DNA from 3 places in the Streptomyces sp. V3I7 genome. Region 2 is predicted to be linked to each of the others. Evidence: riboswitches for the same ligand, from Rfam matches in the RefSeq annotation. Region 2 holds a riboswitch; each other region holds the start of a gene.

Region 1 (2,182 bases), 3.3 Mb from region 2:
CGGGCTGGTGGACGGCGTCGTCCCCAGCCGCAAGGCGTCGCGCACGGCGCCGGACGCGGAGTGAGGGGCCGATGCTGCCGCCGGAACTGCCGCCCCTGCCCGCGCTGACCCGCGCCGAGGGCGAGTTGATCGACCGTTACCTGGAGGCGGTCGATCTGCTGGGCCGGATCAACCCGGCCGGCAACACGGGGACGTACGGCGGACTGCGGGCCGCGCAGGCCCTGGTCCGCACGGCCGTCGCGCTGCGGGACGCGCTCGCGCTGATGCACCGTCGCGGCGAGACCGAGCTGCACAACGCCACCTTGGCGCGGGCGCTGCGCGTCCTGGACGGCGAGCGCCGAACGGCCCGGGTGAGCGTGCCGCCGCCGCCCGACCGCACGCACTGACACCGCCCCGCTCGGCACGGCCGGAATCGACGCGACACGACTATGACGAAACGGACCAAATGACGTACCCCTGTTCGGAGTAGACGACCATCCTTTTTTGGCACCGTGCGGGTTGCACGGCGTGCGCGCGCGAAGGGGGCGCCGAAGTGCTTCCGCGCTGGTCCGGGGGTGCGTCACCCCCGGACCCGGAGACCCGTACGGGGCAGTGTCCACCCGAACGGGCGCCCAGTGAGCAACTCCACAAATGCCCGGTTCCACTCGGATTTTCGGACTTCCGTGAGTGAAGATCCGTGTCTGACGACAAGCCCCCGCCACCGCGGCGGGGCGGTCCGGGCGGACGCCGAGTCCTGCCGCCGCCCGGACGACCGGTCGACGGAAGTGGATCGGCAGGAGTGGAGGACCCAGGCAAGACGGGTCGCCGCAGCGGACGTCCGTCCGCGGTGAGCGGTCCTTGGGGTGAAGTCGCGGGAACGCGACCGGGCAACTTCGCCAGCCCGAATCCGACAGGTCATCCTTCACAGGCGGCTGACGAAGGGTTGCGTATGACCGCGCTCAATCGTGTCCCGTCGCTTGTGTTCCGGGCGGGTACCGCCTCGGCGCTCACCATCGCCGCGGTGAGCGGCTCCATCGTCGTGCCGGGCCTCACCGCCGAAGCCGCTGCCGCCACGACGGCACACAAGGCACTCCAGATCGCCGCGTCCAAGAGGGGTGCCCCGTACTTGTGGGGTGCCACCGGACCTCGCCGCTTCGACTGCTCCGGGCTGACGCTGTACTCGTTCAAGAAGGCGGGCAAGCGCCTGCCGCGTACGGCCGCCCAGCAGTACAACCGCACACGCCACGTCTCGGCCGGCCACCGCAAGGCCGGGGACCTGGTCTTCTTCCATTCCGGGTCCAGCGTCTACCACGTCGGCATCTACGCCGGTAAGGGCCGGATCTGGCACGCTCCGAAGACCGGGGACGTGGTCAGACTCCAGAAGATCTGGACGAGGAACGTCTGGTACGGCCGGGTCAGCTGACCCGGCCTTTTCTGTCGGCGGCGGCGCCTTCCCGGGGCGCCGTCACCACCCACGGCAGCTCGATGGAGACGGTCTTGCCGCCCTCGCGGGTGGGCCGGATGCGCATCCTGCCGCCGCACTCGGCGGTAAGGCAGCGGATGATGACCATCCCGCGCCCGTTGTCCTGCTGGACGGCGGCGGGAAGTCTCTTCGGCAGGCGCGGGTGGCTGTCCGTCACACCGATGCGCAGCCGTTCGTCACGATCGAGGGCGACGTCCACCGTGAAGGTGGGTGACTGCCCGAGGGTGTGCTGTACGGCGTTGGTGGCCAGTTCGGAGACGATCAGCCGGACGGTGTCGACGACGTCCGTGTCCGACGCCAGCCCCCACTCCGCGAGCGTGCCCACGACATAGGTGCGGGCGGCGGAGACCGAGGCGGGATCGCTCGGCAGCGTGAGGGATGCTTCCAGATGGTCTGCCATGGCGACGCCGTCCCTTTCCCACGGAACCGCGGCCCGCCAAGGAGCGGATGGTTCGAGTACGGTCCCGGACTGGTGCTCGTCGCCAGACTGCCACTGCCACGTCGGTCAGAGGGGCGATCCACCAAGATATGCATATATCTGTCGCCCAATGCGGTGAACTCTGCGACGGCGGAGCGTATTCGGGCGCCTCGGAAGAGGTAGGGAGGAGCCCATGCAGCACGGTCCCGCGGTGCGCCGGCGGAAACTGGGTGCCGAATTGCGTGCCCTGCGTGCCGGCGCCTGTCTCACGAGCGGCGAGGCGGCCCGGCTGGTGGGCTGGC
Region 2 (2,182 bases):
ACCTCGTGGCCCGTCAGGTGCAGCCCCACCGACACGATGCCGGTCGCCATGACGGCGGCTCCGGCCACCGGCGGATGCCGTGTCCACCAGGGGCGGGGGAGGGGAGTGCCGGGCATGGACCGATGCTAAGGACGAAAACCCGCTCAGACCGGGCGCACCACGCTGTGGATGATCGACGAGCCGGCGTAGTAGATCGACTCCTCGCGGACGTACGCGCCGGGCTTCGGGGCGTGGATCATCATGCCGTCGCCGATGTAGAGGCCGACGTGGCTGATGTCGTCGTAGAAGAAGATCAGGTCGCCGGGCTGGGCGTCGGCCAGGGAGACCGTGGTTCCGACGTTGACCTGGTCCCAGGTGGTGCGCGGCAGGGAGACGCCCGCGGCCTTCCAGGCGGCCTGGGTCAGGCCCGAGCAGTCGTAGGAGCCGGGGCCGGTCGCGCCCCAGACGTAGGGCTTGCCGATCTGGGCGCGGGCGAAGGCGAGCGCCTTGGCGGCCTGGGTGGCGTACGAGGAGGACGTGCTGGAGGAGGACGTGCCGGACGAGGAGGTGCCCGTCGTCGGGCTCGGTGACGCGGAGCTCTCCTGCTGGGCCGCCTTCTCGGCGGCGGCCTGGCGCGCGGCTTGCTCCCGGGCGAGCTCGGCCGCCTGGCGCGCGGCCTCCTCCTGCTTGCGCTTCTCGATCGCCGCGAGCCGCGCCTTCTCCTCCGCCGTCAGCTTGGACAGCAGTTCCCGCGCGGTGGACAGCTTCGTCTGGACGGTGGACTTGGCGGAGCGCAGCTCGTCCTGCGACTCGGTGAGCGACTCCAGGCTCCTGGTGGCCTCCTGCCGCTTCTTCATCGTCGCCGACTGCTCGGTGACGTAGTCGTCGACCGCGACCTTCTGACGCGAGGTCAGACGGTGCATCAGCTGGTTCTGGTCGAAGTAGTCCTGCGGGGAGTCCGCGAGCAGGAGGCTGGCGGTGCTGGGGGCGGCGGCGCCGGTCCGGTACTGCGCCGCGGCGAACGTGCCCAGCTCCTCACGGGCCTTGTTGAGTTCCTGCGTGCGCTTCGCCACGTCGTCGAGGAGGCCGTCGACCTGCTTGCGCTGCGCGCCGGTCCGCTCCTTCGCGGCGTTGTACTTCTCGGTCGCCGACTCCGCCTGGCGGTAGAGGTCGTCGACCTTCTTCTGCACTTCCTCGACGCTCGGCCGGTCGGCCGACGGGGCGGCCTGGGCCGACTGGGACAGCAGGGCCACGGAGGTGAGGGCGGCGGTGGCCAGAGCGGGGGTGCGTATGCCGGCGAGGCGAGTACCCGTGGGGCGCGACTTGCGGTGCGACGCCAAGAGGGGGCTCCTTCCAGGATCCGCCTACCGAGTTAGCTGTCGGGTTCGGGCGGGTGGTTCGGAAGGCTGCCCTACGGTCCCTCCGCAAGGGGAGGGGGCCGATTCACCCCAAGATCGGGTGGGTCCCCGGCTCCGGCACCACAGGGGGCCGGACTCAGCGGGGGCCGCGGGTCCCGGCGACGTTCGCCGGTGAAGGTCCTGCGGCCCGCCCGGCACGGTAGCCAACTCGTGTGGCCCGTGTGAAGGTTGGTGGGTGATATGCCCGATACATTTTCGTGACCTTGGGAGGGAAGGTCTCCGGCGGCGGTCAATTGGGGGCGGTGTGGGGTGACTTGTCCATGTGAGGGATCGGTGCGCTCGGCCGCGCTGAGGGCGAGTGCGTACCGTAATGGCATGATTCTGGAGAGTTAAGAGGGGAGGGTGGGGTAGCCCACGTCGTCCGTGACCGGGATGTTTTCCGGGCGGCGACGGATTGTCGGTGGGGCGCCCTAGACTCGGAGAGCGATGAGCAGCCTCTTTGACGACAGCTTCCTGGCGGACCTCCAGGCCCCCCGCGGCCGTGCGGAGGAACCGCCGCCGCCCGAGGACGACCACGCTCCGGAGCCGATTCCGGACGATCTGTTCGGCGGGAAGTTCGACCTGCCTCCGGACGGCGCCGGCGCCGGCCGTGACGCCTACTACCGCGACGGCGCCCCGCGCCCCGTCGTCGACCCCGCCGCGCTCCTGGAGGGGCTGAACGACAACCAGCGCGCGGCCGTTGTCCACTCCGGCTCGCCGCTGCTCATCGTGGCCGGTGCGGGCTCCGGCAAGACCCGTGTGCTCACCCACCGCATCGCCCACCTGCTCGGCGGGCGGCATGTGCA
Region 3 (2,182 bases), 180 kb from region 2:
CGCGTACGGGTCACCGAACTGCGCCGCGAGCATCACGAGCAGCGGCCGGAAGCGCTTTCCACCTGCCAGCACCAGGTGTCGCGCTGCCTCTGTTATGAACGCGACCTCGCTCTTGGTCGCCTCCAGCAGACCTTCCTCGACAGCCGTCAATCCGGCCTGGATATCGGCTTCCAAGGCCTCGTCCCGCACGCTCAGCCCGAACGTCCCGACGACGGTCACGGAGGATCTCCTGTCTGCAGGTGCCTGCTGGCGCTTTTACGGCTTGTCCGAACTGCTGGCGATTACGCGCTTTGTCGATTGGTCGCAGCCATCACACAAGTCAGCGTATCTGGTCAGGTTTCGATCACCGATATCACCCACCCACCCCCACCCCCGACTTCACCCGAGCGGGAGGTACCCCCACCGCCCGAGCCCTACCGGATCACGACCGCTATGTCCTTGATGGTTCGAAATGAACCGATATTCAACGACCCAACGGGATGCACCCCGCTTCGCCACCCCACCCGCCCGCCTGGCGCACTCCTTACCCGACGACACCCCCACCACACCCCACCCGCCCCTGCCAGCGTGACGAACGTCTCCCGCCACCCGCGCACCCACGTGACACCTTCCGCCAGAGAGGCGACCCCTGCCCCATTCCATACCCCTCTGTCCGATTTGCCGCTCTTGCTATTCCAATTCCCCTTATCCCCTTTAGTGAGACATAAGGTCCACTGCCGTCGCCCGTGAATTGGGTCACCCGCACGACATGAGTGCATATGCACGACACTTCGGACACCGACCCTCATCCCCCTTGTCGTGCACGGCAGTTGAGCTTCCCCGCCCCAAAAGGATCAAGAACCCCATAACCCTCGCACCAAGGTCATTTCGGACGAGAAGTGATTCGGGCACTTGTTCCGGACATGTGCTCTCGCATAACTTCCCGGCCTGTCGGGCGGACGCCTAATCCTGCCGCCGCCCTTCGTGACCCATCGACACATCGACGAACTCGCGTACGGCAGGAGCGGGGGACCCAGATCAGTCGCCGGACCGGACGGCCCATGCCGCACCGGTACGGCTCGGGGTGAAGTCGTGCCGCCTGACGGCGGCGCGGCCGGGCACCTCCCCGCCCGAACCCGACAGCTCACCTCGCAGGCGCCGGAGAGGAAGTCCGCCATGTCCGCTGCCCAGCAGCACCGCCGTACCCGCACCAACCGCATCGCCCGCGCCGCCGCCGTGGCCGGCACCGGCGCCGCCGTGCTCGCCGTCTCGCTGATCGGCGCCACCGGCGCCTCCGCGGCCACGCCCACCCAGGCCAAGACGGCCGCCGCGGCCACCGTCTACCCCAACAACCTCGACGGCTGGATCCGCGAGTCGCTCCACGTGATGGCCCAGAAGGGCATCCCGGGCACCTACAACGGCATCTACCGCAACATCATCCGCGAGTCCTCGGGCAACCCGAACGCCATCAACCTGTGGGACTCCAACGCCGCGAAGGGCATCCCGTCCAAGGGCCTGCTCCAGGTGATCAACCCGACGTTCAACACGTACCACGTGTCCGGTACGTCCTGGAACATCTACGACCCGGTCGCGAACATCACCGCCGCGTGCAACTACGCCGCCGCGCGCTACGGCACGATAGACAACGTCTTCGGCGCGTACTGACGGGTCGACACCCCCTGAGCCCCCGCGATGCCGGCCCGACCGACCGGGCCGGCGTCGTCAGCTCCGGGGAAAGCTCCAGGGAAACAGTCTTTCGAGGACGACGGCGATGCCGTCGTCCTCGTTCGACGTGGTGACCTCGTCGGCCACCGCCTTGAGTTCCGGATGGGCGTTGGCCATCGCCACCCCGTGGGCCGCCCAGGCGAACATGGGGAGGTCGTTGGGCATGTCCCCGAAGGCGACGGCGTGTCCGGCGCTCAGCCCCAGATGGCCGGCGGCGAGCGCCAGCCCGGTCGCCTTGGTGACCCCGCAGGGCTGGAGCTCCACCGTGCCGGGCCCCGACATGGTGACCGTCGCCAGCGAGCCCACGACCGCGCGCGCCGTCGCCGCCAACTCGTCGTCGGACAGCGTGTGATGGCGCAGCAGCACCTTGCTGATCGGCTCGCACCACAGGTCGTCGCGCCGCTGGACCCGTACCGCGGGCAGCGTCGGGTGCGGCATCAGATAGCCGGGCTCGATGAGCGTGAGCCCGTCCACCCCG

The links. A riboswitch is a leader RNA that binds a small molecule or an ion and turns the genes downstream of it on or off. The one in region 2 is predicted to bind cyclic di-AMP.
Region 1: it holds a riboswitch for cyclic di-AMP, as region 2 does, so the genes downstream of both, QFZ74_RS03960 (C40 family peptidase) here and QFZ74_RS19155 (NlpC/P60 family protein) in region 2, are expected to answer to the same signal.
Region 3: it holds a riboswitch for cyclic di-AMP, as region 2 does, so the genes downstream of both, QFZ74_RS18280 (transglycosylase SLT domain-containing protein) here and QFZ74_RS19155 (NlpC/P60 family protein) in region 2, are expected to answer to the same signal.

The regions. Positions count from the first base shown of each region.
Region 1 is NZ_JAUSZK010000001.1:820,827-823,008, forward strand. Features, by position in the region: gene QFZ74_RS03950 (ATP-dependent Clp protease proteolytic subunit) at 1-64, shown strand, start outside; gene QFZ74_RS03955 (hypothetical protein) at 72-386, shown strand; cyclic di-AMP (ydaO/yuaA leader) riboswitch at 715-925, shown strand; gene QFZ74_RS03960 (C40 family peptidase) at 929-1,402, shown strand; gene QFZ74_RS03965 (ATP-binding protein) at 1,395-1,862, opposite strand; gene QFZ74_RS03970 (helix-turn-helix transcriptional regulator) at 2,074-2,182, shown strand, end outside.
Region 2 is NZ_JAUSZK010000001.1:4,081,679-4,083,860, forward strand. Features, by position in the region: gene QFZ74_RS19150 (hypothetical protein) at 1-116, opposite strand, end outside; gene QFZ74_RS19155 (NlpC/P60 family protein) at 144-1,319, opposite strand; cyclic di-AMP (ydaO/yuaA leader) riboswitch at 1,325-1,489, opposite strand; gene pcrA (DNA helicase PcrA) at 1,824-2,182, shown strand, end outside.
Region 3 is NZ_JAUSZK010000001.1:3,901,736-3,903,917, reverse strand. Features, by position in the region: gene QFZ74_RS18285 (polyprenyl synthetase family protein) at 1-219, opposite strand, end outside; cyclic di-AMP (ydaO/yuaA leader) riboswitch at 971-1,150, shown strand; gene QFZ74_RS18280 (transglycosylase SLT domain-containing protein) at 1,156-1,644, shown strand; gene QFZ74_RS18275 (HAD family hydrolase) at 1,702-2,182, opposite strand, start outside.